Linked DNA regions of Bosea vaviloviae. The protein of the gene in region 1 interacts with the protein of each later gene in a pairwise test. Links are inferred from orthologs where the notes say so. Each region holds a gene or a part of one and is shown on either strand. Other genes may lie near its edges.

Region 1 (14,714 bases):
TCCGCGATACTCTTCACCAGGTAGTTGTGCTTGGTGCAGGAGCGCGTGATGCCGACCGTGTCGCATTCCTGGAAGGCGTCGGAGCCGATCAGATGCGTCGGAACCTGGCCGGTGATGACGACGATCGGGATCGAATCCAGCAGCGCGTCGGTCAGCCCGGTGACGGCATTGGTCGCGCCGGGACCGGAGGTGACGAGCACGCAGCCGACCTTGCCCGAAGAGGAACGGGCATAGCCCTCAGCCGCATGGACCGCGCCCTGCTCGTGCCGGACGAGGACATGCTTGACCTTGTCCTGCTGGAACAACGCGTCATAGATCGGCAGCACCGCGCCGCCGGGATAGCCGAACAGATGTTCGACGCCCTGGTCCTGAAGCGCGCGGACGACCATTTCGGCTCCGGTCATCATCTCGCTCATAACGATCTCCTGCGGCAGCTATGTTGAGGTCGGTCGGGGGAAAGCGGGCAATAAAAAAGGCCCTCGGAGGGGCCTGGACGTGCGCTGGCGTCGGGGACGCGCGGTTTGTTAAAACCGGCCCCTACCAGCGCACCCGTACGATAATAAGCTTGCGCATCGCGCTTCCACCTTTTGCAGATATCGCCGGACGCTAGCGGAGGCGTCGCGCCCGGTCAAGCGGCAACGCCAACCGCCTTCCCACAGTCGCGCGAGCAGGCTTTCGCCGCCCCTGCCGCCAACCCCGAAAATCGATTGACCGAAGGGAACACTTTTTCAAGGACGCACTGATAGAGCATTGCGCGGAAAAGTGGGAACCGGTTTTTCGCGTGAGCAATGCTCTAAACTTTTAGAATCGATCACGTTTTTCGCATTCGGACGGAACAGTCCGAATGCGACGTGATCGAGTGCATTGCGCGGAAAAGTGGGAACCGGTTTTTGCGTGAGCAATGCTCTAAACTTTTAGAATCGATCACGTTTTTCGCATTCGGACGAAGCCGTCCGAATGCGACGTGATCTAGCGTCCGCCGACTTGGAACCGGAAACGTTATGTATCAGGAAGTCCACACCGAAAACATCGTGGCGCGAGCCCATGCGAAGGAGATCGCGGAGCTCCTGCACCGCTTCGCGCGGCATGCCCAGGATGAAGGTGGCGCGCCGCATGAAGCGTTCTGCGACGAGGTTCTGCCGAATTTTGGTGAGGATGTGATGGTGCTCGCCCCCACAGAGGACGGCGACTACGCCTATGTCCATTACGGCCGCGAGATCGCGCGCTATGTCGGCGGCAGCCGGCTCGGCGAGCGCATCTCCAGCATGACGCCCCAGGTCGCCCGCTTCACCGCCGCCTGCTACGATCAGGCGCTCAGCGACGGCAAGCCGGCCTATACCGTGCATCGCTCGCTCAAGACGGTTCGAGTCTGCCTGTGGGAGCGGCTGGTGATGCCGACCACGGCGCGCAATGGCGAGCGCTTCCTTGTCGTCTTCAGCCGACCGCTGCAGTTCCACGAGGAGCTTCTCACCACTGTCCTGGAGACCTCGCCCTCGGGCATCGTGGCGCTGCGGGCCATGCGCGACGACCAGGGCGACATCATCCGCACGCTGATCATCACCGCCAATCAACGCGCGGCAGTGATGGCGGGCCGTGGCGACGAGAACCTGCACGATACCGAAGCGCGCGAGAGCCTGCCCTTCCTCGCCGACGCCATGATCTGGCGACGCTGCCTCTACGCTATCGAACTGCGCCGCAGCGACATGATCGAAACCTCCTTCAGCCATGACGGCAAGGTCACCTGGCTGCAGATCGCCATCGCACCGCTCGGCGACGGGCTCGTGATGACGATGACCGACGTCTCCGAATTGATGGTCGCCAACCAGACCCTGCAGAGCCGGGCGGCGACGCTGGCGCTCGAGATCGGCCGCGAACGCGCGACGCGCCGGGCCCTGTCGCAGGAGATCGGCCAGCGCGAGGAGCGCGAGCAGGAATTGCGGCGCCTGGCCGAGACCGACCCGCTGACGGCCCTCTTGAACCGGCGCTCCTTCATCGAGAAGGCCAATGCCGCCATCGCGACCTGCGATGCGAGCGGTGACGACACCTCCCTGATCATCGTCGATCTCGACCATTTCAAGAGCGTCAACGACAGCCACGGCCACGCCGCCGGCGATGCCGTGATCCGCGCCTTCGCCGATCTGCTGCTCGGCACGGTTCGCTCGGACAGCGACCTCGTCGGCCGCTTCGGCGGCGAGGAGTTCGCGGTCTTCCTGCCTCGCGCCAATGCAGCGACGGCGCGGCGCATGGCGCAGCGCATGCAGCACACCCTCGAAACCAAGCGCTTGCCGGTGTCGGAGACGCTGGCCCTGCAGGTTTCGGCGAGCTTCGGCATCGCCACGCGGCAGAAGGGCGAGAATTTCACCGCCTTCATCGAGCGCGCCGACCGCGCGCTCTACCGCGCCAAGAACGACGGCCGCGACTGCATCAGGCTGGCCGAGCCCGCCCTCGTCACCACGGCCGCAGCCGCGGCCTGATCCTCAGGACGCGGCCTCGATCGCCTGCAAGGCGCCATCCAGCGCAGCGCTGGGCGCGACAGCCGTCCATCCCGCCATCTGATGCCGGAACCAGGTGACCTGCCGCTTGGCATAGGCGCGCGTATCGGCCTGCCCACGCGCGATCGCCTCCGCCAGCGAGAGATCGCCGTCGAGATGGGCGATCAGCCCCGGCACGCCATGGGCGCGCATCACCGGCAGCAGCGGGTCGAGCCGGCGCTCGCGCAGGCGCGCGACCTCGTCCAGCGCACCTTCCGCCATCATCGCCTCGAAGCGCCGGTCGATCCGCGCGCGGATCTCCTCGCGCTCCGGCGCCACGAAGAGGCGCAGCAGCGGCAGGCCGTCGAGAGGGCCCGGCCGGCGGTCGCCCTGGAAACTCGCCAGCGAACGCCCCGTCGCCTCCCACACCTCCAACGCCCGCATGGTCCGCATGCGGTCGCTCGGCCGCAACCGTTCGGCCATGGCCGGATCGCGCGCCCGGAGTTCGTCATGCAAGGCTGCCGTCTCCAGCCCCGCGACGCGGGCGCGGAACGCCGCCCGCACGGCCTCCGGCACTGGCGGAATCGCCGAGAACCCTTCGGTCAGCGCCTTGAAATAGAGCCCGGTTCCGCCGACCAGCACCGGTAACGAGCCGGCCTGCCAGAGCTCCGCCAGCAGCGCGCCGGTCTCGGCGGCGTAACGCATCGCCGAATAGTTCTCCGCACCGTCGACATGGCCATAGAGCCGATGCGGCACGGACGCTTCCTCGGCTTGCGTCGGGCGCGCCGTGATGATCCGGAGGTCGGCATAGACCTGCATGGAATCGGCATTGACCACGGTGCCGCCGAAGCGTCGCGCGATCGCCATCGCCAGCGCGGACTTGCCGCTGGCCGTCGGACCTGCGATGAGCACCGCCCTGATCGTCACCCTGCCCGGTCCTTCCTCATGCTCGTCGCCACGCTCGTTTCCGCCCATGGTCAGGCGCTGGTCGATGACAGCCTGCTGAGCCATCTCTCGGCAACCATCTCCGGCCTTACGCGCAGCGCGCGTCTCGACGGCGAGATCGCCGCCGACGTCTTCGCGGAAGCGAACGACGCGCGCAAGTTGGAAGCCGAGATCCGTCTCGCCCTCGCGGGCGCCGCGATCGATATCGTGGTCCAGCCGGAAGCGACGCGGCGCAAGGCGCTGTTCCTCGCCGATATGGATTCGACCATGATCGGTCAGGAGTGCATCGACGAGCTCGCCGCCTATGTCGGCCTCAAGGAGAAGGTCTCCGGCATCACCGAGCGCGCCATGCGCGGTGAAATCGCCTTCGAGCCAGCCCTGCGCGAGCGCGTCGCCTTGCTGAAAGGCGTGCCGCTTTCGGTCGTCGGCGAGATCATTACTGACCGCATCACACTGACGCCGGGCGGATCGGCGCTCGTGCGCACCATGCGCGCCCATGGCGGCTATACCGCGCTGGTCTCGGGCGGCTTCACCGTCTTCACCGGGCCGATCAGCACGATGATCGGCTTCGACGAGCACCGGTCCAATGTCTTGCTTGCGCATGAGGGCGTGCTGACCGGCGAGGTCGCCGACCCGATCCTCGGCAAGCAGGCCAAGCTCGATGCGCTACTGGAATTGCGCGGGCGTCTTGGCCTCGCCCCGGCACAGACGCTCGCCGTTGGAGACGGGGCCAATGACCTTGCCATGCTGGGCGAAGCGGGCCTGGGCGCAGCCTTCCGCGCCAAGCCGGCGGTCGCCGCCGCCGCCCATGCGAGGCTCGACCACGCCGATCTGACGGCGCTGCTCTATGCCCAGGGCTATACTGGCGCAGAGATCGTCAGGTAGCACCTGGCCTCGGAAGCTCCGGAATCTCGACGCATCATCCTGGACAAGCGGCGTAAGCCGCACAGCTCCGGGATCCATCGGAGGGCTCCGGAACTCTACGAAGGATCGCGCGAACTCCGGAACAAAGCTCCCAAATCGACAACACAAAAAAAGGGCGGCCTCGACGGCCGCCCTTTCGCAAATCCATGACGACCAGCGTCAGTTCATCGACACCGCGACGAAGCGGACTTCGCCCTGCGCGTTCGAGACCAGAAGCAAGGCGGACTTCTTGCCGTCCTTCTTCAAGGCATCGAGACGCTTGGTCACGTCCTCAGGCGAGTTCACCGGCTCCTGGCCGACCTCGACGATCAATTCGCCGACCGAGATGCGCTTGTCGGCGGCGTTCGAATTCGGGTCGACCTTGGTGATGATGACGCCCTTCGTGCCTTCCTTGATCGCGTAGCGCTTCTTCAGCTCCTCGGTCTGCGGAGAGAATTCGAGGCCAAGAGCGCTGGTCACGGCAGGCTTGGCCGGTTCGGCCGGCGTGCGTGCCGAGGCGGGCTGGACCTTCTCGCCATCCTCGAGACGGCCAAGCTTGACGGTCTTCACCTCTTCCTTGCCCTTGCGCACGATGCTGACCGGCACATCCTTGCCGACGGGCGTGGCGGCGACGATGCGCGGCAGGTCGCGCGAATCCTTGACCTCCTTGCCGTCGAATTTGACGACCACGTCGCCGATCTCGAGGCCCGCGGGCTTGGCCGGCCCCTTGTCGTCGATGCCGGCGATGAGCGCGCCACGCGCCGTGCCGAGGCCGAGCGCCTCGGCGGTGGCGTCGTCGACGCTCTGGATGCGCACGCCGAGCCAGCCACGGCGCGTCTCGCCGAACTCACGCAACTGCTCGACGACATTGGCCGCGAGCGAGGACGGCACGGCGAATCCGATGCCGACCGAACCGCCCGTCGGCGACAGGATCGCCGTGTTGATGCCGATGACCTCACCCGCCATGTTGAACAGCGGCCCGCCGGAATTGCCCTTGTTGATGGCAGCGTCGGTCTGGATATAGGTGTCGTAGGGTCCCTGGCTGATGTCGCGGTTACGTGCCGAGACGATGCCCGAGGAGACCGAGCCGCCGAGCGCGAACGGATTGCCGATCGCCATCACCGGATCGCCGATGCGCATCGCGTCGGAATCGCCGAACTTGACCGCGGGCAGCGGCTTGTCGTGCTTCACCCGCAGCACGGCGAGATCGACCTTGGCGTCCTTGCCGATGACCTCGGCCTTGAGGCGCAGGCCGCTGGGAAAGATCACCGTGATCTCGTTGGCGTCACCGATGACGTGGTTGTTCGTCACGACGATACCCGACGCATCGATCACGAAGCCCGAGCCCGCCGATTGCGAACGGCGCGGCTGCGGCGCCTGGCGCTCGCCCTGCTGGTTCTGGCCGTCGCGGCCCTGGCCGCGCCGATTGAAGAATTCCTCGAACAGGTCGCCGAAGGGCGTGTCGGGGCCAAGCTGCGGTAATTGCGGCAGGGTGCGGCCCTTGGCGTCTCCCGTCGTCACTGCCGAGATGTTGACCACCGCGGGCATGACCTTGTCGACGAGATCGGCCAGCGAAACCTGGCCGGCCAGCACGGGCGAATTCGCCTGCGCGGGAACCGAAGCGGCGCCCAGCGGCAGCAGAGCCGTGCTGCAGACCAATGCAATCCGGGCGATCCGAAGAGGAGACTGTTTGAATGCCATCAGGGTCCTCATGAGGAGAATGGGCAGGCAATCAGCCTGCCAGAATAGGCCTGAGTAATGAACCTGAAAATACGGCGGAAGCGCGATGCAGCGTGAATCGCCGTGCACGATCGCGTCATTGTGCATCCCGCACGGTCATATCAGGCTCGCGGAGGCCGCCCCACGCTGGAAGCCTTGTGAGAGGCTGGCAAACGCGAAAGTACCAGTCCGGCGCTGAAGACGGTCCACCGGCCGCTTGCAGGCCTTGCCTAGACGCCGCCGCGCACCAGCCAGACCAGGACCACGCCGAGCACGGCGGAGCCTATACCGATCAACCGCATGCGGTCGACCGGCGTCTCGGCTGCACTGCGCAAAGCATCCTTGGCGAGGTTCGGCACCGCCGCGAACAGGATGCCCTCGATGGCGAAAACCAGGCCGAGCGCCGCGATGAAATCCCACATACGCGGCGCCCGGGTTCGAATCAGGGCCGCGCCGGCGCGGCCGGCACGGTGGTGGTTGCACCCGCATCCCGCTGGGCTTGCGGCCCATTGAAGAAGCGGAAGAACGGGGTATCGGGCGAAAGCACCATGCGCGTATCGCCCGGCTTGATGCTGGCCTCATAGGCCTGCATCGAACGATAGAACGCGAAGAACTCCGGATCCTTGCCGAAGGCTTCGGCGAAGACGCGGTTGCGCTCGCCTTCGCCCTCGCCGCGAACCTCGTCCGAACGGCGCTGCGCCTCGGCGACGATCACGGTCGAATCCCTGTCGGCACGCGCCCTGATCTCCTGCGCCTGCTGGGCGCCGAGCGCGCGGGCTTCGGCCGCCTCGCGCTGGCGTTCCGTCTGCATGCGCTGGAACACGGCTTGCGAGTTTGCAGCGGGCAGATCGACGCGGCGCAGGCGCACATCGACGACGGTCATGCCGAAGCGCCCCGCCTCGCGGTTCACATCGTCACGAATACGGCTCATCAATCGCGAACGGTCGGTCCGGACCATGGCGGTGAAGCTCGCCTCAGCCAATACGCTGCGGACATTGCCGTTGACGATCGAGGCCAGCTGCGAGTTGGCGCGCGGGATGCTGTTGACCGCCTGATAGAACTTCAGCGGATCGGAAATCCGGTAGCGCGTGAAGGCATCGACGACGAGCCGCTTCTGGTCCGAGGCGATGATTTCCTGCGACGGCAGGTCCAGATCGAGGATGCGGTTGTCGAGGAAGGTCACCGTCTCGAACGGCGCCGGCAGCTTGAAGTAGAGTCCGGGCGCGGTCGCGATGGTGCGCACCCGCCCGAACTGCAGCACGATGGCCGATTGCGTCTGCTGCACGACGAAAGTGCCGGCATAGAGCAGGACCGCGGCGAGGCCGACGAGGATGAGCGCACCAAGGCGCAGGATCGAACCGTTCATCGGACCGCTCCTCCCTGCTGAGCGCCCGGCGCCGTGCGCCGCTGCTGGAGTTCGTTGAGGGGCAGATAGGGCACGACACCCTGGCTACCATTCTTCTGGTCGATGATGATCTTGTCGGCGCCGCCGAGCACGCGCTCCATCGTCTCGATGAAGAGACGCTCGCGGGTCACCGCCGGGGCATTCTTGTACTGCGCATAGACCGCGTTGAAACGGCTCGCCTGACCCAGCGCTTCGGCCACCGTCTGGTCCTTATAGGCTTCGGCCGACTGGACGAGCTGCGCCGAACGGCCGCGCGCTTCCGGCACGACGCGGTTGGCATAGGTCTGCGCTTCGTTGCGCAGGCGCTCCTGGTCGGCGCGGGCCGCCTGGACGTCGCGGAACGAATCGATGACCTGCTGCGGCGGATCGACCTTCTGCATCTGCACGAGGCGGATCTGGACGCCGGCCTTGTAGGTGTCGAGCGTGTCCTGCATCAGCTGGCGCACCTCGGTCTCGATCGCGCCGCGATCGGTGGTCAGCACCGGCTGGATGTTGCGACGGCCGACGACCTCGCGCATCGCGCTCTCGGCGACGGCCTTCACCGTGCCCGGCGGATCCTGGATGTTGAAGACGTAGTTCTCGGGCGCGACGGGGTCGATCTGCCACTGCACGATGACGTCGACATCGACGATGTTCTCGTCGCCGGTCAGCATCAGGCTCTCTTCGATCACGTCGGTCTGGCGCGAGGTGCGCACCGATTCGACCGTGCGGAAGCCGACCTCGGTGGTGACGACATTGGTCACCTGGGGCTTGATCACGCCGCCGATCGGATAGGGCCAGTTCCAGTTGGCGCCTTCGCCGGTCTTGCCGATATATTTGCCGAAGACGGTATTGAGGCCGACCTCGTTGGGGCGCACGAAATAGACGCCGGTCGCGAGCCAGACCAGCATCAGGACGAGCAGGCCGAGCACGAGACCGCGCCCGCCGACATTGCCGCCGGGAAGCAGATTCTTGAGCCGGTCCTGGCTGCGCCGCAGGATCTCTTCCAGATCGGGCGGCGAACCGCCACCGCTGCCGCCGCCGTTCGAGCCGCCGCCCCAAGGGCCGCCACCGCCACCGCTTCCACCGCGATTGCCCCAGGGTCCGCCCCCGCCGCCACCGCTCCCACTACCGCCGCTCTGGTTGCTCCAAGGCATACTTGCGCCGTTCCCTTACGCTCGTGTCAGGCCGTGCAATAGGCGAATGCCGGCCATTTGTCAGCGCCCTTGCGGGGCCGTGGCGCTGACTTGGGCATGGGACATGGATTCGTCAACGGCGCAAGTCATTCATCGTCAATGGAAAGTCGGCTCATGGCCGGCGGCGAAAGGTCGCGAAGGTGAAAGCGTGCTCATCATCGGGGCCGTGCGGATGCTCCTCGCGCGTGACGACTTCGAACGCAGCGCGATTCCATTCCGGGAAAACCGCATCGCCCTGCGGCGCTGCATGCACGAAGGTCAGTTCGAGCCGGTCGGCGAAAGGCAGGACCTGACCATAGATCTCCGTGCCGCCGCCGATGATGACCGAATGCGCCCCCATCGCGCGGCCCAGGCTCTGGGCAAGCTCAAGCGCTCCTTCAAGCGAATGCGCGACATGCACGCCCTCAGCGCTGAAATGCGCGTCCCGCGTCAGCACGATCGTCTCGCGTCCCGGCAGCGGCTTGCCGATGGAAAGATAAGTCTTGCGCCCCATGATGATCGGGCAACCCGTCGTCAGGCGGCGGAACCGCCGCATGTCGGTCTTCAAGCGCCAGATCAGCTTGTTGTCGTCGCCAATGACATTGTTGTCGGCGATGGCTGCGACAATGACGAAGGGAAGAGCTGGAACGAGGGGAAGCGCTGCCATCGTCTCAGCTCCCCTGCCCCAACCGCGCCAAAGCCTCGCCTTCGAGCCGCTTCACCGTCCACTCGTCCTGCGCCGCGGCTCCGATCGAGCGATAGAACACCCGCGACGGCTCGTTCCAGTTCAGCACCCACCAGGCCAGGCGCGGCAGCGCCTCCTCGACGCAGCGCCTGGCGAGGTGCGCGATCAGCCCCTTGCCGATGCCGCGCCCGCGCTGACCGGGCCGCACATATAGATCCTCCAGCCAGATGCCATGCCGGCCCGAGAAGGTGGAATAGGTGTAGAACCAGACCGTGAAGCCGACCGGCTCGCCCTCCCACTCCGCGATGTCGCAGAATGTGCGCGGATTCGGGCCAAACAGCGCCAAGGCGATGTCGGCCTCCGTCGCCGCGACCTCATGCAGCAGCTTCTCGTATTCGGCCAGTTCCCTGATGAAACCGAGAACGAGGCCGGCCTCGTCTGGACGGGCGGGGCGGATGGTCAAGCTCATGGCAGAAGCCCTGCGACGACGACCGCCGCGTTCATGGAAGCGTGAAATTCTTGGAAGTGTGCAGTTCTTGGAAGTGTGCAGTTCTTGGAAGCGTGCAGTTCTTGGAAGCATGAAGGAGAATCGGCAAGCAGACACCCTCCGATTGTCTCGTGCATAACCCAGAAAAACACCAGCCGGCGGAACCGGCGCGACATGCAGAAGGCCGTCTCATAGGATGCAGCCGTTCAGGCGCTCGCGAGGGCCGGCGTCTCGACGACGCCTTCTGCCTGGCGCCAGGCGAAGCCCAGATGGGCCTGGAGCAGTCGGTTGAGCAGCGGGCCGTCGCGATCGAGGAAGGCCTTCAGGATGTCGGCGTGCTGGTAGGCCGCCGAAGTCCAGTCCTTGATCTGCATGACCGCGAGATAGCGGGTGCGATAGAGCCTGAGGTTCAATTGGCCGTGGATCTCGACCAGCGTCGGATTCCCCGAGCCGGCGACGATGCCGAGATGGAAGGCCTGGTTCGCCTGGAAATAGGCTGAGCGGTCCTTGGCCTCGAACGCCAGCTGCAACAGGCCGGACTGCACCTCGACCTCAGCCACCTGCGCCGGCTGGGCGCTGAGGCAAGCGAGTTCGCCGCCGAGCCCGTCGAGCATGCTGTAGACCTTCAGCATGCCGCGCAAATCCTCGACGCCGGGATTGGCTACGACCGCGCCGCGATTGGGCAGGATGTCGACGAGCCGTTCCGTCGCGAGGATCTGGAGCGCCTCGCGGATCGGCGTGCGCGAGACCCGCAACTGCTCGGAGATCGGCTGTTCGCGGATGCGCTCACCGGGCTTCAGGACGTCATGGATGATCAGATCGCGGATGTGGTTCGCGATCTGCTGCGTCAGAGGCTGGGCCGCCACAGTCAGGGACAGCCTCGGCACGGCGTCGTCGGAGACGGGGCGCTGGCCATCCGGAACGCGGATCAAGCTCATGAAGGTCTCATTTCTGCCGAGCGCCTACCGGCGGCCGCTTATTTACGCTTGCAGGACTACCGCGCCTGCGTATTGTCGACAATATGGAAAATGACTATCCGCGAGATGATTGTCGCCCCCACGACGCCACGCCGCTTGCCAAGCGGTGTCGGCAGAGACCGTGCCGGGCCGATCGTCAGCTTGCGGACGCTATCGCCGACAGCCTCGTTTCACAGATTGCCTGAGTGACGATCGAAGGGGAGAGATGCGCCATGACGACGACAGATGATCGAGACATGACCCCGAAGGCGACGCGCCGGGACTTTCTCGCCACCGCCGCGCTGGCCACGGCTGCAGCGACGATGGGCGGGGCCTCATCGGCGCTCGCAGCCGAGAAGATCACCGTCGCCGACCCGGGCGGCATCTACGGAACGGGCTTCGGCGCCGCCTTCTACAAACCCTTCCAGGCCGAAACCGGCATCGAGATCGTCAATGTCGCCCGCGAGGCGGAGCCGACCAGCCAGATCAAGGCGATCGTCGAGGCGAAATCCTATGTCTGGGACGTGGTGTCGGTGACGCTTTCATCGCGCAAGCTGCTCTCGGACCAGGGGCTGCTCGAGCCGCTGGACTGGAGCGGGCCCGAGATGGATGCGCTCATCCCGGCGGCGCGCCAGCCAGACTGGATGGGCACCAACGTCTTCGCCAGTCTGCTCGCCTATCGCAAGGACACGATGAAGACCGCGCCCAACAGCTGGGCGGATTTCTTCGACGTGAAGAAATTTCCCGGCCGCCGTGCGCTGCCCAAGAGCCCGATCATCGTCCTGGAAGGCGCGCTGCTGGCCGACGGCGTTCCGCTCGACAAGCTCTACCCGCTCGACGTCGACCGCGCCTTCAGGAAACTCGACGAGATCCAGCCGCATGTCAGCGTCTGGTGGGCGAGTTTCGGCCAGACGACCCAGTTGCTGCAGAGCGGCGAGGTCGACATGCTCTACAGCAGCAATGCGCGCATTCAGGCCGCGATCGACAGCGGCGCGCCGGTCCAGCTGATCTGGAACCAGGCGCTCTATGGGCTCGAAGGCTGGGCGATCCCGAAAGGCTCGCCGCGCGCCGCGCTCGCCAAGCGCTTCATCAAATATTGCGCCAACGGCACGCGGCAGGCCGCCTATACCAGCGCCCTCGCCTACGGCCCGACCAACCCTGCGGCCTTCGACAAGATCGCGCCGGAGCGGGCAAAATTCCTGCCGACCGCGCCAGAGAACTTCAAGGGCATGGCCCAGATCAACGACGACTGGTGGGGCGCCAACAAGGACAAGATGTTCGACCGCTTCAACGCCTGGCTGCTGCGCTGACGGCTGGCGGCGCGGTCTCGACCCTGCCGCGGCAGATGTGGAGCGACATGCTGCTCCAGATCAATCCGACGCTGGCAGCCGTCGCTACGATCCTGCTGGTCGTGATGACGCTGCGTCTCTTCGCCGGCGAATATCTGCGCCGGCGCAGCCCATGAGCGGGATGCCTTCGGCCCCCCTCGCCTATCCCAGGACATCGCCCATGCAGCCCATGAAGAAGACCTATTACGGCGTCACCCTCGGCATCCTGATGGTGAAGAGCCATTTCCGCCGGTTCCATGGCGATATCGGCCATGCCGGCACCTGGTCGTTCCCGGTGCAGTACCGCATCGTCGCCGACGCCGTGCCGTCGCGGATGACGGAGATGCACAATGTCAGCCTGCTCGAGCCGTTCAAGGCCGCCGCCCAGGAGCTGATCGAGGCCGGCGTCGACGGCATCACCACGACCTGCGGCTTCCTGTCGATCTATCAGCGCGAGCTCGCCGATTTCTGCTCGGTGCCGGTGGCGACGAGCGCGTTGCTGCAGGTGCCGATGGTCGAGCGCATCATCCCCGGCAACAAGAAGGTCGGCATCCTGACCTATAATGGCGATGCCCTGACGGGCCGCTATCTCGAGGCCGCGGGCGTCGCCGCCGACACACCCGTCGTCGGCATGCCCCCGACCTCGGAATTCGTCCGCTCGATCCGCGACGGCGACGACAGCGTGCCCTTCGAGGTCTTGCGCGAGGAGGTGCTGGCGACGGCCGGCACGCTGATGACCCGGCATCCCGACATCGGCGCGATCGTCTCCGAATGCACCAATCTGACGCCGTTCAGCGCCGATATCGCGCAGCGCTTCCGCGTGCCGGTGTTCGACGCGGTGACCATGGTCAACTGCTTCCACGCCGCGCTGAAGCCGCAGCGCTTCGCACAGGACTGAGCCGGCCCCCCGCGGCGGGACGCAAAGCAGCGTCCACGGATTACGGGGTGATCGGCAGCGCCAGCTCAAGCCGGTCGCGATTGGCGACGCCGCCGGCTCCGACAGACAGATCGCCATCTGGAGGGAACCACCATGGGCAAGCCGACACCGATCGAATACGCCGATGCCTCGCCGGAGGTGCGCGCCGTATTCGACGACATCATGACTTCGCGAAACCTCAAGGACGTCAACAATTTCTGGAAATATCTCGCACGCGACCCCGTCTCGCTGCGCCGGACCTGGGAGAGCGTGAAGGAGGTCATGGCGCCCGGCGCCCTCGACCCGCTGGTCAAGGAGATGGTCTATCTCGCCGTCAGCGTGACGAATAGCTGCGGCTATTGCATCGCCAGCCACTCGGCGGCGGCCAAGGCCGGCATGAGCGAGGCCATGTTCGGCGAGCTCATGGCGGTCGTGGGCATGGCCAACGAGACCAACCGCCTCGTCAACGGCTATCGCGTCCCCATCGACGCCGCCTTCGATCGCTGACGGCCTGTTTGTGCAGGGTACACTCTAGATAGAGCTAGTGCTTTGTTTTAGCGCGCTTTCTCCGCGCAAACGCTTTGCGTTTGTCGCGAGGGAACCGAGGTTCACTTCTCTCGAAAACGCTGTCGTAGCCAGCAAATAGCCGTCCCGCCTCGCCCTGCCACTCCGCGATGTCGCTGAATGTGCAGAGCACGAGTCCGACCCCATCCGGACGGGCGGGACGGACGGCCAAGCTCATAGCAAAAGGCCTGCAACGACGACCGCCGCGTTCATTGAAGCATGAAGGAGGATCGGCAAGCCGACGCCGCCCGATTTTTCTCGCGCATAGCCCAGAAAAGCGCCGGCTGGGAGAACCGACACGACATGCAGAAGACCGTTCTCGATATGCAGCAGGCCGAAAGCCAGTGTCGTCGCCGCGAGCGTCGGAAAGGCCGGGAGCCGCTTGCGCAATGCCGTGAACAGCAAACCACGAAACAACAACTCCTCGACGATGGGCGCGAGCAGGACAGCGTTCGCAAGACCCAATAGCGACCGCTCCGAGGGCGACATGGCCTTGAGTTCATCAAGCGAACCAAAGATTCCCGAAACGGCCAGCGCTGCTTCAATCACCAGGACCGCAAGAAGAGCGGCCAAGAACGCAAGCGGCACACGCCGTTCCTGTGGCCATGAGACTGCAAGCGCCTCGCGCCAGGACCGGTCGCTGGCGATCCGGCTTAGGACCAGCGTCGCAATCCCGGTCGCCAGGAAGAAGGCTGCCTCGCGGGCGTCAAAACCAACGGCGCGGCCGGTGGATATCGTTGCCAGAAAGGCAAATGCCGCCACACCGGCATAACCGGCAGCAACCGCGGCTAGAACCTTGCCAAAAGGCAATGCCGATGATGGCGGCATCAGACCGCGATCGGCGCCTTGATCGCCGGATGCGGATCGTAGCCTTCGATGAGCACATCCGCGAAGGAGAAATCCTCCAGTCGCTTCACATCCGGATTGAGCGTCAGCTTCGGCAGGGGGCGCAGCTCCCGCGTCAATTGCAGCCGGGCCTGGTCGACATGGTTCACATAAAGATGGGTGTCGCCGAAGGAATGGACGAAATCGCCCACCGCCAGCCCCGTCACCTGCGCCACCATATGCGTCAGCAGCGCGTAACTCGCGATGTTGAAGGGCACGCCGAGCAGGACATCGGCCGAGCGCTGGTAGAGCTGGCAGGAGAGCTTGCCGGGCCCATCCGTCGAAGGCTGGACGAA
Region 2 (14,873 bases), 620 kb from region 1 along the record:
GCGATGCGCTTTCCCCATGTCCAGGGCGGTTTCCGCGATATTCTCGTCGTCGAGGAGCGCCAGGCGGTAAAGGTCGCAGCCGGCGTCAGCGCGGCAATGGCCGCCTTCGCCGAGCCGCTTTCGGTCTGCCTGCATGCCGCCAAGCGCGCCGGCCCGCTGCTCGGCAAGCGCGTGCTGGTGACGGGCTCAGGCCCGATCGGCGTCCTGGCGGTGGTGGCGGCCAAGGCAGCTGGAGCCTCCGAGATCGTCGCGACCGATGTGGTCGATGGCCCCTTGCCGACAGCGCTGAAGATGGGTGCGACCGCCGCGATCAACGTCATGGCCGAGCCGGAACGGTTGAAGGCGGAATACGGTGCTGAGAAGGGCTCCTTCGACGTGATGTTCGAGGCCTCAGGCAATCAGCACGCGCTGACGGGCGCCTTCGATGTGGTGCGCTCGGGCGGTACCATCGTGCAGATCGGCGTCGGCGGCAATTTCACCCTGCCGATGAATGTGCTCGTCGCCAAGGAGTTCGACCTGCGCGGCTCCTTCCGCTTCCATGAGGAGTTCGACTGGGCAGTGGCGATGATCGGCTCAGGCAGCATCGACCTCTCGCCGCTGCTGACGGCATCGATCCCGGTCGAGCGCGCGATCGAGGCTTTCGATCTCGCCGCCGACAAGTCGAAGGCGATGAAGGTGCAGCTGGCTTTCGCGTCGTAGTGGACGGCGTCATGCTCGGGCTTGACCCAGGCATCTCATGACAATGAGGAGTGATGGCACGAGATGGTCGGCTCAAGGCCGCCCATGACGGCCCGATTCAGAACAACCCCTCGATCTGTCCGTTCGCATCGATATGGATGCGCTCGGCCGCAGGCTCACGCGGCAGGCCGGGCATCGTCATGATGTCTCCGCAGATCGCGACGACGAAGCCTGCTCCGGCCGAGAGCCTGAGCTCGCGCACCGGCACCATATGGCCTGACGGCGCGCCGCGCAGCGTCGGGTCGGCGGAGAAGGAATACTGCGTCTTCGCCACGCAGACCGGCAGTGCCCCATGTCCGGCACCCTCGAGCTCGGCAAAGCGCGCGCGCACCTTGGCATCGGCGACGAGCCCGGCGGCGCCATAAATCTCGCGCGCGACGGTCTCGAGCTTGTCCCAGAGCGGCATGACGTCGGGATAGAGCGGCGCGAAATCGGCCTCGCCGCCTTCCGCCAGCGCCACGACCTTGTTCGCCAGCTCCTCGGCGCCGGCTCCACCCTCTGCCCAATGGCGGCAGATCACCGCCTCAACGCCGAGATGGTTGCGGCAGAAGCTGCGGATCAAATCATGCTCGGCCGCCGTATCGCTGGTGAAATGATTGATCGCCACGATCGGCGGCACGCCGAATTTGCGGATGTTCTCGACATGCCGTGCCAGATTGGCGAGCCCCGCCTCCAGCGCCGCGAGATCCTCCCTGACCAGGCTATCCTTGGCCAGCCCGCCATGCATCTTCAGGGCGCGCACGGTGGCAACGACGACGGCAGCCGCAGGCTTGAGGCCGGCCTTGCGGCATTTGATGTCGAAGAACTTCTCGGCCCCGAGATCAGCGCCGAAGCCGGCTTCCGTCACGACATAATCGGCGAGCTTGAGCGCGGCCCGCGTTGCGATCACCGAATTGCAGCCATGGGCGATATTGGCAAAGGGGCCGCCATGGACGAAGGCCGGCGTGCCCTCCAGCGTCTGCACCAGATTGGGCATCACGGCGTCCTTGAGCAGCACGCTCATCGCGCCTGTCGCCTTGAGCTCTGCTGCCGTGACCGGGCGCTTGTCGCGCGTGCGGCCAATGACGATCCGGCCAAGCCGCTCCTCCAGATCTGGCAGATCCTTCGCCAGGCAGAAGATCGCCATCACCTCGGAGGCGACGGTGATGTCGAAGCCGTCCTCGCGCGGAAAGCCGTTGCTGGCCCCGCCGAGCGAGGAGACTGTCGAGCGCAAGGCCCGGTCGTTCATATCCATCACCCGCCGCCAGGCGATGTAGCGGGTGTCGAGCGCGAGCGCGTTGCCCCAATAGACATGGTTGTCGATCATCGCCGCGAGCAGGTTATGCGCGCTGGTGATGGCGTGGAAATCGCCGGTGAAGTGCAGGTTGATCTGCTCCATCGGCACGACCTGGGCATAGCCGCCGCCAGCCGCGCCGCCTTTCACGCCGAAGCAGGGCCCCAGCGAAGGTTCACGCAGCGCGATCATGGTGTTCCGGCCGATGCGCGAAAGCCCGTCGCCCAGCCCCACGGTCGTCGTCGTCTTGCCCTCGCCCGCCGGCGTCGGGCTGATCGCCGTGACCAGGATCAGCTTGCCATCGGGCTTGCTCGCGAAATCGGGAATAGCCGATGTATCGACCTTGGCGATGAACTTGCCGTAAGGGTTGAGGGCCTCCTGGGGAATGCCGGCTCTGTCGGCGATGGCTGCGATCGGCTTCAGCGTCGCCGCGCGCGCAATTTCGATATCGGTCGGCATTCCATCCTCATGGGAGCGCGCCGGAGCCTGAAGCGGCGGGCGCGGAATCGGCGCTGCGACACTGCCGCGAAACCGGCCGTGCTGCCACTGCTTTCCTGCAAATCAGGCGCGCTGTCGAGCGGAGCAGAGTTGAGAAAAACGCAGACAAGCAGGCGCCGGCTTTCAGCCCTCTTGATAGACTAGACGCCGAACTCCAACTGGAGCCGACATCATGATCAGCAGACGCGACCTCGTTGCAGCCAGCCTCTCCGCGGCCGGGTTCGCCGCTTTGGCATTACCGCGCCTTGCCGTGGCGCAAGAGGCCGAACTGCCGCTGACGCCCGCCTGCGGTGCCCCAGCCGCGACGACGAAGCGGCAGACGGAGGGCCCTTATTTCGTCCCGTCATCGCCCTTGAAGCGCGATTTGCGCGGAGACGGCTCCGGCGACATCCTGGCCTTGTCCGGCTTCGTCCTGACCCGGCAATGCCGCCCTGTCACTGGCGCCCTGGTTGATCTCTGGCACGCCAATGACAGTGGCGATTACGACAATTCCGGCTTCCGCTTTCGCGGCCACCAATTGACCGACGAGCAGGGCCGCTACCAGTTCATCACCCGCATCCCCGGGCTCTATCCGGGCCGGACGCGGCATTTCCACGTCAAGCTGCGGGCCGGCAACGGCCCCGTGCTGACGACGCAACTCTATTTTCCCGACGAGCCGGGCAATGCCAGGGACGGCATCTACGACAAATCGCTCCTGATACAGATCCGCGCGGCCGAGGGCGGAAAGCTCGGCCGCTTCGATTTCGTGATCTCAGCCTGACGCGGAAGACCCGCCGGGCCGCGAATTTGCTCAGGCCACCAGATGCGCGTTCTGCGGAAACAGGAATTTCCGCGCCTCGTCGTCGAAATCCGCCTTGAAGGCGAATGCATCCTTCAGCGCGACGGCTCGCTGCGCGGCGGGGCGCGCGGATATCTCGTCGAGATGGCGCTTCACATTGGGAAATTTCGTGGCCCATTCGTCGCCGACCGCGAAGGACAGCCGCGTCGCCCAGCCCCAGACCGACATGTCGATCAGGGTGTAGGCCTCGCCGAGCATGTAGCGCTGCTTGCCGAGCTGCGCGTCGATGATGCCCCAATGCCGCTCGGCCTCGCGGGCATAGCGGTTGATCGCGTAGGGGATCTTCTCCGGCGCGAAGCGGCTGAAATGCACCGCCTGGCCGCAATAGGGGCCGATGCCCGTCGCCACGAACATCAGCCAGGACAACATCTCGCCGCGCGCCTTCGGCGTATTCTCCGGCAGGAACTGGCCGGTCTTCTCGGCGAGATAGAGCAGGATCGCATTGCTGTCGAAAATCGTGGCATCGCCATCGGTCAATGCCGGCGTCTTGGCGTTGGGGTTGATCGTCAGGAATTCCGGCTTGAACTGCTCGCCCTTGCGGGTGTCGACCGGCACGAGTTCATAGGGCAGACCGGCCTCTTCCAGGAACAGGGCTATCTTCGCGGGGTTCGGTGAGGGGTGATAATAGAACTTGATCACGCGTCATCTCCTGGAGTCGGATGATTTCATCTAAAAGTGAGGGCAGGATCAATGCGAAAAACCGGTTCCCACTTTTTCGCATCCTGCTCTTGGCTCGGCGCCCTCTGCGCCCGTTCTTGAACGGGAGTCGGGGACGGCGCGCAGCGTAAGCGGCCGGCGGCCCCTTTGCCCATCAGGAATGCGTGCACCCGCTTGAGCGTCAAGCGCAGGCGCGACCGCCTCGCTCGCGACATCAGGCCATGCTATCGGCCTCCCCTGCTCCGAAACCGCGCCTAAAGGACAGCCCATGCCCAAACGCCCCGTGATGCTGATGATCCTCGATGGCTGGGGCTGCCGCGAGGAGAGCGAGAACAACGCCGTCCGCCTCGCCAACACGCCGAATTTCGACAGGCTCTGGGCCGCCTCCCCGCACGCCACCCTCAAGACCTCGGGCCTCGATGTCGGCCTGCCGGGCGGCCAGATGGGCAATTCGGAGGTGGGCCATCTCAATCTCGGCGCCGGCCGCGTGGTGATGCAAGATCTGCCGCGCATCAACCAGGCGATCACCGACGGCTCGATCGCACGCGCATTGGAGGGCACAGGCCTGATCGCGGCGCTGAAGGCCAGCGGCGGCGCCTGCCATCTGCTTGGGCTGGTCTCGCCTGGCGGCGTCCATGCCCATCAGGATCACGCGGTTGCGCTGGCGCAAATCCTGGTTCGGAATGGCATCCCGGTCCGCATCCATATCTTCACCGACGGCCGCGACACGCCCCCGCAATCGGCCGCCGCCTATGTCGCAGCCTTGAGCGCCGCGCTGCCGCCGCAGGCCGCGATCGCGACGCTGTCGGGCCGCTATTTCGCGATGGATCGCGACAATCGCTGGGAACGGGTCGAGCAGGCCTGGCGCGCCATGGTCGAGGGCGAAGGCCAGACCTTCGCCGATACGCAGGCCGCGATCGCCAGCGCCTATGCGCAAGGCACGACCGACGAGTTCATCAAGCCTGCCGTGGTCGCAGGCTTTAGCGGCATGCAGGACGGCGACGGGCTGCTCAGCTTCAATTTCCGCTCGGACCGGATTCGCGAGATTCTCGGTGCGGTGCTTCAGCCTGAGTTCGCCGGCTTCGCGCGTCCGCGCCGACCCGTGCTCGCCAAGGCTGTCAGCATGACCTCCTACAGCGCGGAGCTCGACCCGCTGATGCCGGCGCTATTCGCCCCGCAGACGCTCGCCAACGGCCTCGGCGAGACGGTCGCCAAGGTTGGGATGACACAAATCCGCATGGCCGAGACCGAGAAATACCCGCACGTCACCTATTTCTTCAATGGCGGCGAGGAGACGCCCTATCCGGGCGAGGACCGCGTCATGGTGCCCTCCCCCAAGGTCGCTACCTATGATTTGCAGCCTGAGATGTCGGCGCCCGAACTGACCCAGCGGGCGGTCGAGGCGGTCCAGTCCGGCGCTTATGATCTCCTCGTGCTGAACTTCGCCAACCCCGACATGGTCGGCCATACCGGCGTGCTCGCAGCCGCGATCAAGGCCGTCGAGACGGTCGATGCCGGCCTCGGGCGCATCGCCGACGCGATCACGGCAGCAGGCGGTTCGCTCATCGTCACCGCCGACCATGGCAATTGCGAATTGATGGTCGATCCGGTGACGGGGGCACCGCATACCGCCCACACCACCAACCCGGTGCCGATCATGCTGGTCGGCAGCGGCGCGATGGCCCTGGCTGAAGGCCGCCTCGCCGATATCGCCCCGACGCTGCTTGCCCTGATCGGCCTGCCGCAGCCGGCCGAGATGACCGGCCGTTCGCTATTGCGCTGATAGCGGCCGCCCGCAACGAAAACGGCGCGGACCCGAGGTCCGCGCCGCCAGAATGCGAGATTTTGCCGGCTCTCAGTATTTGCGCACGGTCGGCGGCGCATAGGCCACCGGGCGTTCGACCGGGCCGCAGCAATCCGACTCGCCGAAGTTCCAGCGCATGCCGATCCTGAAATCGTGGCTGTCGATGTCCTTGGCCTTGAGCGGCGCGTAGCTCTCGGCGAGGAAGGCGTTGTTGATGGAGCCGGAGCGGGCATCGCCGAGATTGAGGTAGCGATAGCCGAGTTCGAGCGTGAGGTTCTTGTTCACCTCGTAGCCGACGCCGGCCATCAGCGCCCAGGCGAGGCCCGATTTGGTGCCGCTGGCCGCCGTGCCGAGCGTCGGCGAGATGCCGACGATGCCCTGATCGGTCAGGCCCGTGATCCTGTTCGAGGCATAGCCGATACCGGCGCCGATATAGGGCGTCAGGCAGTTCCAGGTGCCCAGATCGACATAGCCGTTGAACAGCGCCACCATCGAGGACAGGTTGCCCTTGTAAGTGTTCGTCTGGTTCACCCCCGCGAAGGGGTTGTAGATGATGTCGTTGGTGCCGATCGTCGAGCCGCCGCGATATTCGCCGGTCGCATCGACCCGGAACCAGTTGTTGAAGCGATAGCCGATGCCGAGCCCGCCGAAGACCGCGTGGTTGCCCTCGGCCGCTCCGAAGAAGCTGCCGCCGAAAGCCGCGACATCGTCCTGATGGTACTTGCTGACCGACTGATAGCCGACACCGATATCGCCGCGCAGATAGATGCCGCTCGAGATCGAGCCCTTGAGGCCAAGCGGCTCGGGCGGCGGCGGAGCCGGCATGTAATCGGCGGCGGTTGCGAGCGCGGAGGCGCTGACAGCCATGACGCCTGCCAGCGCAAGGATTTTCAGGCTGCCCATGGCAGTGTCCTTCGAGTTTGCGCGACGCCAAGAACGCAGCTCGCGCGAGTTACCGATAGGAAGGACGTTGACAGGGATTTCTTAAATGAGACTTAACCCTAACGCTTAACCTGAAAAAAGAGTGAAGCACCCCCCAATACTTACCGAATTCCTAACTGCGATGGGTTTCGGGTTAACGGCCCGCCAATCCGCTGGGACGCAGCGGCCCTGGCCAGGTTGATCATCTTGGCCCGGAACCGCCAGTCATCCTGAGCTTCGCCCTCGGCTCCGATCTTCGAGCAGCCCAAGGATAAACTCCGCGAAGTCCCGGGATCCGTCGGAGCGCCGATCCTTCGACAAGTCTGGCTCTATGATGCATCCCGGAGCTGCGTCCTTGGGCCGGCCGAAGGCCGGACCCGAGGGCCTCTCGTCCAGTATGACGGAGCGGCTCCGAGGATAAGCAACAGCGCCAGTTGGCCTTTACGCCGCAGCCTTCGTCACGGCCTCGACGACATCGTCGACCGCGCGCATGACGAGGTCGGCGTCATCGCCCTCCGCCATCACCCGGATCACCGGTTCGGTGCCCGACGGGCGGATGACGAGCCGGCCGCCCGCGCCGAGCAATTGCGTCGCCGCCTCGATGGCGCTGACGACGGGCTTCTCCTTGAGCGGATGGCCCTGCTTGTAGCGGACATTCTTGAGGATCTGCGGCAGCGGCTCGAAGCAGTGGCAGACCTCCGAGACCGGCTTGTCCTGGCGCTTCACCACAGCAAGAAGCTGCAGCGCAGCGACCAGCCCATCGCCCGTCGTCCCATAATCGGAAAGGATGATGTGGCCGGACTGCTCACCGCCGACATTGAAGCCATGAGCGCGCATATGCTCGAGCACATAGCGATCGCCGACCGAGGTCCGCGCCAACGACAGGCCGAGGCCGCCGAGATAGCGCTCCAGGCCAAGATTGGACATCACCGTCGCGACGATGCCGGGCTGCGAGAGCCGCCCATCCTCTTGCCAGCTGCGCGCGATCACCGCCATGAGCTGGTCGCCATCGACGACCTGTCCCTGCTCATCGACGATCAATACGCGGTCGGCGTCGCCGTCGAGCGCAATGCCGACATCGGCGCGCAATTCCCGCACCTTCTGGATCAAGGCGGCGGGATGGGTCGAGCCGACATCCTTGTTGATGTTCAGCCCGTCCGGTTCGACACCGATCGCGATGACCTCTGCGCCAAGCTCCCAGAGCGCTTCGGGGGCGACCTTGTAGGCGGCGCCATTGGCGCAATCGACCACGATCCGCAGGCCCTCCAGGCTCATATTGCGCGGCAGCGTGCGTTTGGCGAATTCGATATAGCGGGCATGGGCGCTCTCGATGCGCTTGGCCCGACCGAGCATCGGCGAGGTCGAGAGCCGCGGCGACAGGTCGGAATCGAGCAGGGCCGAGATCTCGGCCTCGACCTCGTCATTCAGCTTGTGACCGTCGGGGCCGAACAGCTTGATGCCATTATCTTCATAGGGGTTGTGCGAAGCCGAGATCATGACGCCGAGATCGGCGCGCATCGAGCGCGTCAGCATCGCCACGGCCGGCGTCGGCATCGGGCCGAGCAGCATCACGTCCATGCCAACGGAGGTGAAGCCCGCGACCATGGCGTATTCGATCATATAGCCCGAGAGCCGCGTATCCTTGCCGATGACGACGCGGTGGCGATGCTCGCCGCGATGAAAGGCAATGCCGGTCGCCTGACCGACCTTCAAGGCGAGGTCGGGCGTGATGACGCCGTTGGCGCGCCCGCGAATGCCGTCGGTTCCGAAATATTTGCGTGTCATGTTTGCTCTGTCCACACGAGCCCTCAGGCTCGATCCGGCTTCCTTCTATAGCCGGAATTGGTTTCCGCCTTCTCACGATTTGTGACGAATCCTATCCGACCACGGGGCCGAGCGGCGCAAGGCGCTGCCATTGACTGCGATCGGGCCGCGACACTCGAAGCTACTGCGTCATTCCAGGAGAAGATTACGGCCCACAAGAAAAAAGGCGGCCGTATCGGCCGCCTTTTCCAATCGGGAGAGGACTTAGCCTCAGATCTGCGGCTGCGGCTCCAGCCCGGCGTCGGGTTCGCCGCGCTTGCGGCCGCGGCCGGCGCTGGGAACCGCCGAACCGCGCGGCGCATGTGGGGTGTCGTCGGTCTCGCGCACCGGGCGCTTGCCGGCGATCAGGTCGCGGATCTCGTCGCCGGTCAACGTCTCGAATTCGAGCAGCGCCTCGGCCACCTCGACGAACTGTTCATGGTGCTCGGTCAGGATCGCCTTGGCGTCGAGATAGCCTTGGTGGACGAGCTTGCGGACCTCGCTATCGATCTTCTGCGCGGTCGCCTCCGACAAGTTCTGGGTCCGGCCCATCGACATGCCGAGGAAAACCTCCTCCTGGTTGTCGCCATAAGCGACCAGGCCGAGCTCTTGGGAATAGCCCATCTGGGTGACCATGGCCTTGGCCATCTTGGTCGCCTGCTGGATGTCGCCGGTCGCGCCCGAGGTGACGTTCTCCATGCCGAAGGTCATCTCTTCCGCCACGCGCCCGCCCATGGCGACCGCAAGCTGCGAGGTGAACTCCTTGAATTTCATGGAATAGCGGTCGCCCTCCGGCAGGAACTTGACCATGCCGAGCGCACGACCGCGCGGGATGATCGTCGCCTTATGGACCGGGATGCCGGCGGGAACATAAAGACCGACGATGGCGTGGCCCGCCTCGTGATAGGCGGTCAGCTTCTTCTCTTCCTCGGACATCGCCATGGATTTGCGCTCGGCGCCCATCATGACCTTGTCCTTGGCGTCCTCGAATTCGCCATGGGTGACCATGCGCTTGCCGCGACGGGCTGCGAGCAGCGCCGCCTCGTTGACGAGGTTCATCAGGTCGGCGCCCGAGAAACCCGGCGTGCCGCGGGCCAGAATCCTGAGGTCGACGTCCGGCGCCATCGGCACCTTGCGGACATGGACGCGCAGGATCTTCTCGCGACCGGCGACATCGGGGTTCGGCACGACGATCTGGCGGTCGAAACGGCCCGGACGCAGCAGCGCGGGGTCGAGCACGTCAGGGCGGTTGGTGGCGGCGATGATGATGACGCCCTCATTCGCCTCGAAGCCGTCCATTTCGACGAGGAGCTGATTGAGCGTCTGCTCGCGCTCGTCATTGCCGCCGCCGAGGCCGGCGCCGCGATGGCGGCCGACCGCGTCGATCTCGTCGATGAAGATGATGCAGGGCGAGTTCTTCTTGGCCTGCTCGAACATATCGCGCACACGGCTCGCGCCGACGCCGACGAACATCTCGACGAAGTCGGAACCCGAGATCGTGAAGAACGGCACGTTCGCCTCGCCGGCGACGGCGCGCGCGGTCAAGGTCTTGCCGGTACCGGGAGGGCCAACCAGCAATACGCCGCGCGGGATGCGCCCGCCCAGCCGCTGGAACTTCTGCGGATCGCGCAGGAATTCGACGATCTCCTGAAGATCTTCCTTGGCCTCGTCGATGCCGGCGACATCCTCGAAGGTGACGCGGCCATGCGCCTCGGTCAGGAGCTTCGCCTTGGATTTGCCGAAGCCCATGGCCCTGCCGGCGCCGTTCTGCATCTGGCGGGACATGAAGATCCACAGGCCGATGAAGATGACGAAGGGCAGCGAGTTCACCAGCAGCGCCATGAACCAGGGCGTGCCCTCGGACGGCGCCCGCGCCGAGACCTGAACGCCCTTCTGGGCCAAGGTCTTGAGCAGTGCCGGGTCGCCATAAGGCGCATAGGTCACGAAGCTGCGGCCATCCGAGAAGGTGCCGGAAATCTCCTGGCCGGCGACCACGACATTAGCGATGCGCCCGGCCTCAGACTCGTTGATCAGCTGGCTGTAGGGAATTTCATTGGTGCTGGCACGCTGGCTTGGGCTCTGGAAGAGCGTGACGAGCGCCAGAACCAGCAGGAAGATCACCACCCAAAGGGCGAAGTTACGGAAGTTCGGATTCATCACCAGTCCGATCGGGCCTGCCGGAATGCCGGAGGAGGCCAAGGGTTTGCTAGGCTAATCTAGGTGCGGCACACGCCCTTGCCAAGGGAAACGGGCCGATCGACCAGACCTTATGACGCCGCAGGGTGAACACCCCGCTTGCGGACAGGCTCGCGCCGCACGCAAAGGACACCATCGCGACCAAGCGTCAGCACGCACCCCGACAATGTCCGTGTCAAGGCAAACCGCGCCCGCGCCGCCTCAATCAACGCAAAACCGCAGCTTTCGAGCCTCTCCAGCCGCGTCACCGCGTCTTCATCGGCCGCGACGCTATCGACGGCCCGCGCCAGCAGACGCAACACCATCTCCTCAGGGTGCGCGAGCAGGGCGGCGAAGCCAAGCTTGACCGCACCGGCCTCGTCGCAGGGCATGACCATCGCCGGCCAGAGCGCCTCGGCCTGGCTAGCCAGCGCCCTCTCCATGCGCGCCAGCCGCGTCGCCAGTGTCCCCAGGCGATCGGCGTCGAGCCCGGCCTCCGACAGCACCGGCATCAGCATGCGCCAGCGCACGCGCTCGAAGCGCGGGTCGAGATTGCTCGGATCGGCCGCGAACCACAGGCCGCGTGCCCGGGCGGTCGCAACGAGCCGCGCCTTGGCGACGCTCAGCAGCGGCCGCGCCAGCGCGATGCCGTCCCGGCGGCTGCGTGTCCGCATGCCGACAAGCCCGGCTGGTCCCGAGCCGTGCGCCATGCGCATCAGCAGGGTCTCGGCCTGATCGTCCAGCGTATGGGCTGTGACGACCGCCGCGCCGCCGCGCCGCTCGGCCTCGCGGGCGAGCAGATGGTAGCGGGCTGTTCGCGCCCGGTTTTGCAAGCCGGTCACGGGCTTTGGGCCGAGCCAGGGCAGGAGCGCGTGGGGAACGCCGAGCCCGTCGCAAAGCCGGGCCACGGCCTGCGCCTCGGCAGCGGAACCGTCGCGTAGACCATGATCGATCGTCGCGGCGACGATCTCGGGCCGTCCGGGACGGCCCGCCCATTCAGCAAGCAAAGCCAACAGCGCGACCGAATCCGGCCCGCCCGAGACCGCGACGAGCAATCTGGGTTCATTGGCGAGATCGGCGAAAAGCGCCTCCGCCTCGCCGGCGAGGACCGGCTCGTGCTCCGCGACCAGGGCCGGCTGCGCGCTCAAGCGCAACCGGAGCGGCGGCGCTCGCGCTCGACACCCTGACGCACGGCGTTGGAGGCAGCGGGATAGTCGACGCCGACCTTGGCATAGGTGGCGCAGGCCTGATCGCGCGCGCCCAACCCGTTCAGGGCCATGCCGAGCCTGAGCAGGCTGTCGGGCGCTTTGTTCGAACGCGGGTTCTCGCGCGAAATCTTCAGGAACTGCTCGGCCGCCTCGCGATAGCGCTGGCGCTGGAAATAGCTCTCGCCCAGCCAGTAGGTCGCGTCGGCGGCGAGCCGGTCGCGCGGATAGCTCTGCAGGAACTGGCGGAAGCCCATCTCGGCCTGCTCGTATTCCTTGCGCAGCACCGAGGCGTAGGCGATGTCATAGGCTTCCTTGGCCGAGCTCGCGCCGCCGGTCGCGGCCACGCTCGGCCCCCGCGGAACCGACGGGGGCAAGGCGCCTTGCGGCACCGGGCGCCCGACGCCCTGGATGTCGAGCGGACCTTGGCCCGGCGTTCCCGCGAAATCCTCCTCGATGATACCCTCCACGCCGCCTCCGAGCGAGCGCGGCGCACCGGCTGCCCCTTGCTGCGTCGTGGGATCGAAGGCATCGCCGCGCCGCTGGCGCTGCTGGCCGCCAGCAGGTGCGCTGCTCGGCGCCGTTGCAGGCGCGGCGCCGCCGGCGCGGCCGCCGCCACGCTCGTTCAGGCGGAAATCGACATCTTCCTGAAACTTGCGCAATTGCTCGGAGAGACGCTTGTTCTCGAACTGGAGCTGCTCGATCTGCCCGGAGAGCTGACGCAGCTGGTTCTCGAGCCGCGCGGTGCGCACGGTGAGTTCGGCCGCGTCCTGGGCTCGCGCCGGAGCCGCCATGGCCAACGCCATCCAGCCTGCGGCCAGAACGACCAGCAGGGAATGGGCCTTGCGGTGAAGAGCGACGTCTCTGAGCATTGTCGACAACCGGTTGCACTTGGTTTCGGCGCTATAACACGCCCTCACCACGGCCAAAATATGAAAGGGCCGGCGGCTTCCTCTTCGGAAGGCGCCGGCCCGAGCTTGATCGGGAGGCTGGACAGCGATCAGACGCCGCCGGCCCCGTCGAGCACCGTCACCGAGCGGCGGTTCTGCGACCAGCACGAGATGTCGTTGCAGACCGCGACCGGGCGCTCCTTGCCATAGGAGACGATGCGCATCCGGTTGCCCTGGATGCCGCGCGAAGCGAGGTAGTCGCGCACGGTCTGGGCCCGGCGGGCCGAGAGCGAGAAGTTGTATTCGCGCGTGCCGCGCTCGTCGGCATGACCTTCGACCACGAAGGTGTAACGCGGATAACGTTGCAGCCAGGCCGACTGCTTGTCGAGCGTGGCGGTCGCGGTCGACGTCAGATCGGTCGAGTCGGTTTCGAAGAAGACGCGGTCACCGATATTGACGACGAAATCCTGGGCGCTGCCGGGCGTGGCGGCGCCGCCGGCGCCGAAGCCGTCGGCATTCTGGTTGTTGTTGGCGCAGGCGCCGAGCGCGAGCGAGGCCGCGATCGCGGCGGCGAAGCGGACGGCGCGGCCGCCGGCAAGAAGAGTGGCAAGCATGGTTTGACTCCGGGGCAATCGAATCTGCGGGGCGCGGCTCACGGACGGCGTTGCACAGGAGCCCATCAATGAAGCGTCAACCTAAACGAGACCTTGCCAAAACAAGGCGAAGTGGCGGCATTGCGGCATATGGTTAACCAAACGCTGAGAAATGCGGCTTTCCAGGCTGTGTGGCGCGAATACATCGCCTCTTGTCCCTCGATCCTGCACAGCCCTCATCCTGAGGAACCGCAAAGCGGCGTCTCGAAGGATGCTTCAGGTGGCTCCCAAGACAGCTAAACATCCTTCGAGACGCGGGCTGGCGCCCGCTCCTCAGGATGAGGGCTCAGGACAGGAGCCGCATCACCTGCCCGCCGTCAGCAGCGGCGACCAGGTCGGGTCCGAGGCGAAGGCCGGCGTCGGCACCGGCACTTCGACGCGCCCGGTGATGTCGACCATATAGAGTTTTCCACCCGACTGCCCGCCGGGGTCGCGGAAGAACATGATGTACTGGCCATTGGGCGCCCAGTTCGGCGCTTCATTGTGGAACCCCTCGGTCAGGACTCGCTCGCCCGAACCGTCCGCACGCATCACGCCGATTGCGAAACCACCCGAGCCACGCCGGGTGAAGGCGATCAGATCGCCGCGCGGCGACCATGAGGGCTGCGAATAGGAGCCTGCGCCGAAGGAGAGGCGCTTGCCCTCCCCGCCCCCGGCAGGCATCAGATAGAGCTGCTGCGAACCGCCGCGGTCGCTCTCGAAGACGATCTGCGTGCCATCAGGCGAATAGGACGGCGAGGTGTCGATCGCGCCCGTCGAGGTCAGCCGCGTCGTGGTGCGCGAGCCGATATCCATGGCGTAAAGATTGGCGTTGCCGCCCTGCTGGAGGGAGAGCGCGATGCGCGCACCATTGGGCGAAAAGCGCGGGCTCGAGGTCATGTCGGGGAAATTGCCGACGACCTGGCGCTGGCCGGTCTCGATGTTGAGCACATGCACGCGCGGCTGCTCGCCCATGCGCTGCGACATATAAGTGACCTCCTGGGCCACCGGCGAGTAGCGCGGCGTCACCACGGAGACGTCGCCATTGGTCAGATAGCGCACATTGGCGCCGTCCTGGTCCATGATGGCGAGGCGCTTGCGCCGGTTCTCCTTCGGCCCGGATTCGTCGACGAAGACGACGCGCGTGTCGAAGAAGCCGCCGACGCCGGTGACCTTGGTGAAGATCGCATCGGAAATGATGTGGCCGACGCGGCGGTTGTTGCTCGGGTCGGTGAAATATTGCTGGCCGTCGGTCTGCGTGCCGGTGGTCACGTCCCAGAGTCGGAATTCGGCCTTGATGCGGCCCGAACCGTCGCGCGAGACACGGCCGGTCACCAGCGCCTGGACGCCGGCCGCCTTCCAGGCCTCGAATTGCGGGACGGAATCGAAGGGCGGGTTCCTGTCGGGATGGCGGCTCTTGTCGATCGGCGTGAAATAGC

What was found.
Region 2: the proteins of hflK (region 1) and ftsH interact in binary tests that used the Escherichia coli proteins (3 or more experiments, as listed by UniProt). The link is inferred for Bosea vaviloviae from one-to-one orthologs.

The regions. Positions count from the first base shown.
Region 1 is NZ_CP017147.1:5,395,055-5,409,768, forward strand. Bases 6,491-9,322 are described here. They hold hflK (FtsH protease activity modulator HflK), read right to left. Parts: upstream 8,580-9,322; coding sequence 7,401-8,579; downstream 6,491-7,400. Other genes in these bases: hflC (protease modulator HflC), read right to left, coding at 6,491-7,404; BHK69_RS24895 (dihydrofolate reductase), read right to left, coding at 8,731-9,264; BHK69_RS24900 (GNAT family N-acetyltransferase), read right to left, coding at 9,269-9,322. Outside these bases: BHK69_RS24855 (acetolactate synthase 3 large subunit), read right to left, coding at 1-416; BHK69_RS24860 (GGDEF domain-containing protein), read left to right, coding at 1,002-2,474; tRNA (adenosine(37)-N6)-dimethylallyltransferase MiaA, read right to left, coding at 2,478-3,446; phosphoserine phosphatase SerB, read left to right, coding at 3,417-4,301; BHK69_RS24875 (Do family serine endopeptidase), read right to left, coding at 4,500-6,020; BHK69_RS24880 (DUF2065 domain-containing protein), read right to left, coding at 6,269-6,460; more of hflC, read right to left, coding at 6,481-6,490; more of BHK69_RS24900, read right to left, coding at 9,323-9,751; BHK69_RS24905 (GntR family transcriptional regulator), read right to left, coding at 9,976-10,707; BHK69_RS24910 (ABC transporter substrate-binding protein), read left to right, coding at 10,959-12,035; BHK69_RS24915 (aspartate/glutamate racemase family protein), read left to right, coding at 12,235-12,951; BHK69_RS24920 (carboxymuconolactone decarboxylase family protein), read left to right, coding at 13,084-13,476; BHK69_RS24925 (CPBP family intramembrane glutamic endopeptidase), read right to left, coding at 13,708-14,361; BHK69_RS24930 (thymidylate synthase), read right to left, coding at 14,361-14,714.
Region 2 is NZ_CP017147.1:6,018,286-6,033,158, forward strand. The notes cover bases 8,227-11,217. They hold ftsH (ATP-dependent zinc metalloprotease FtsH), read right to left. Parts: upstream 10,690-11,217; coding sequence 8,764-10,689; downstream 8,227-8,763. Other genes in these bases: glmM (phosphoglucosamine mutase), read right to left, coding at 8,227-8,514; tilS (tRNA lysidine(34) synthetase TilS), read right to left, coding at 10,800-11,217. Outside these bases: BHK69_RS27870 (L-idonate 5-dehydrogenase), read left to right, coding at 1-699; BHK69_RS27875 (formate--tetrahydrofolate ligase), read right to left, coding at 797-2,470; BHK69_RS27880 (dioxygenase family protein), read left to right, coding at 2,682-3,269; BHK69_RS27885 (glutathione S-transferase family protein), read right to left, coding at 3,300-3,986; gpmI (2,3-bisphosphoglycerate-independent phosphoglycerate mutase), read left to right, coding at 4,273-5,787; BHK69_RS27895 (outer membrane protein), read right to left, coding at 5,860-6,711; more of glmM, read right to left, coding at 7,171-8,226; more of tilS, read right to left, coding at 11,218-11,855; tol-pal system protein YbgF, read right to left, coding at 11,852-12,784; peptidoglycan-associated lipoprotein Pal, read right to left, coding at 12,913-13,416; Tol-Pal system beta propeller repeat protein TolB, read right to left, coding at 13,759-14,873. UniProt on the Escherichia coli protein: Acts as a processive, ATP-dependent zinc metallopeptidase for both cytoplasmic and membrane proteins. Plays a role in the quality control of integral membrane proteins.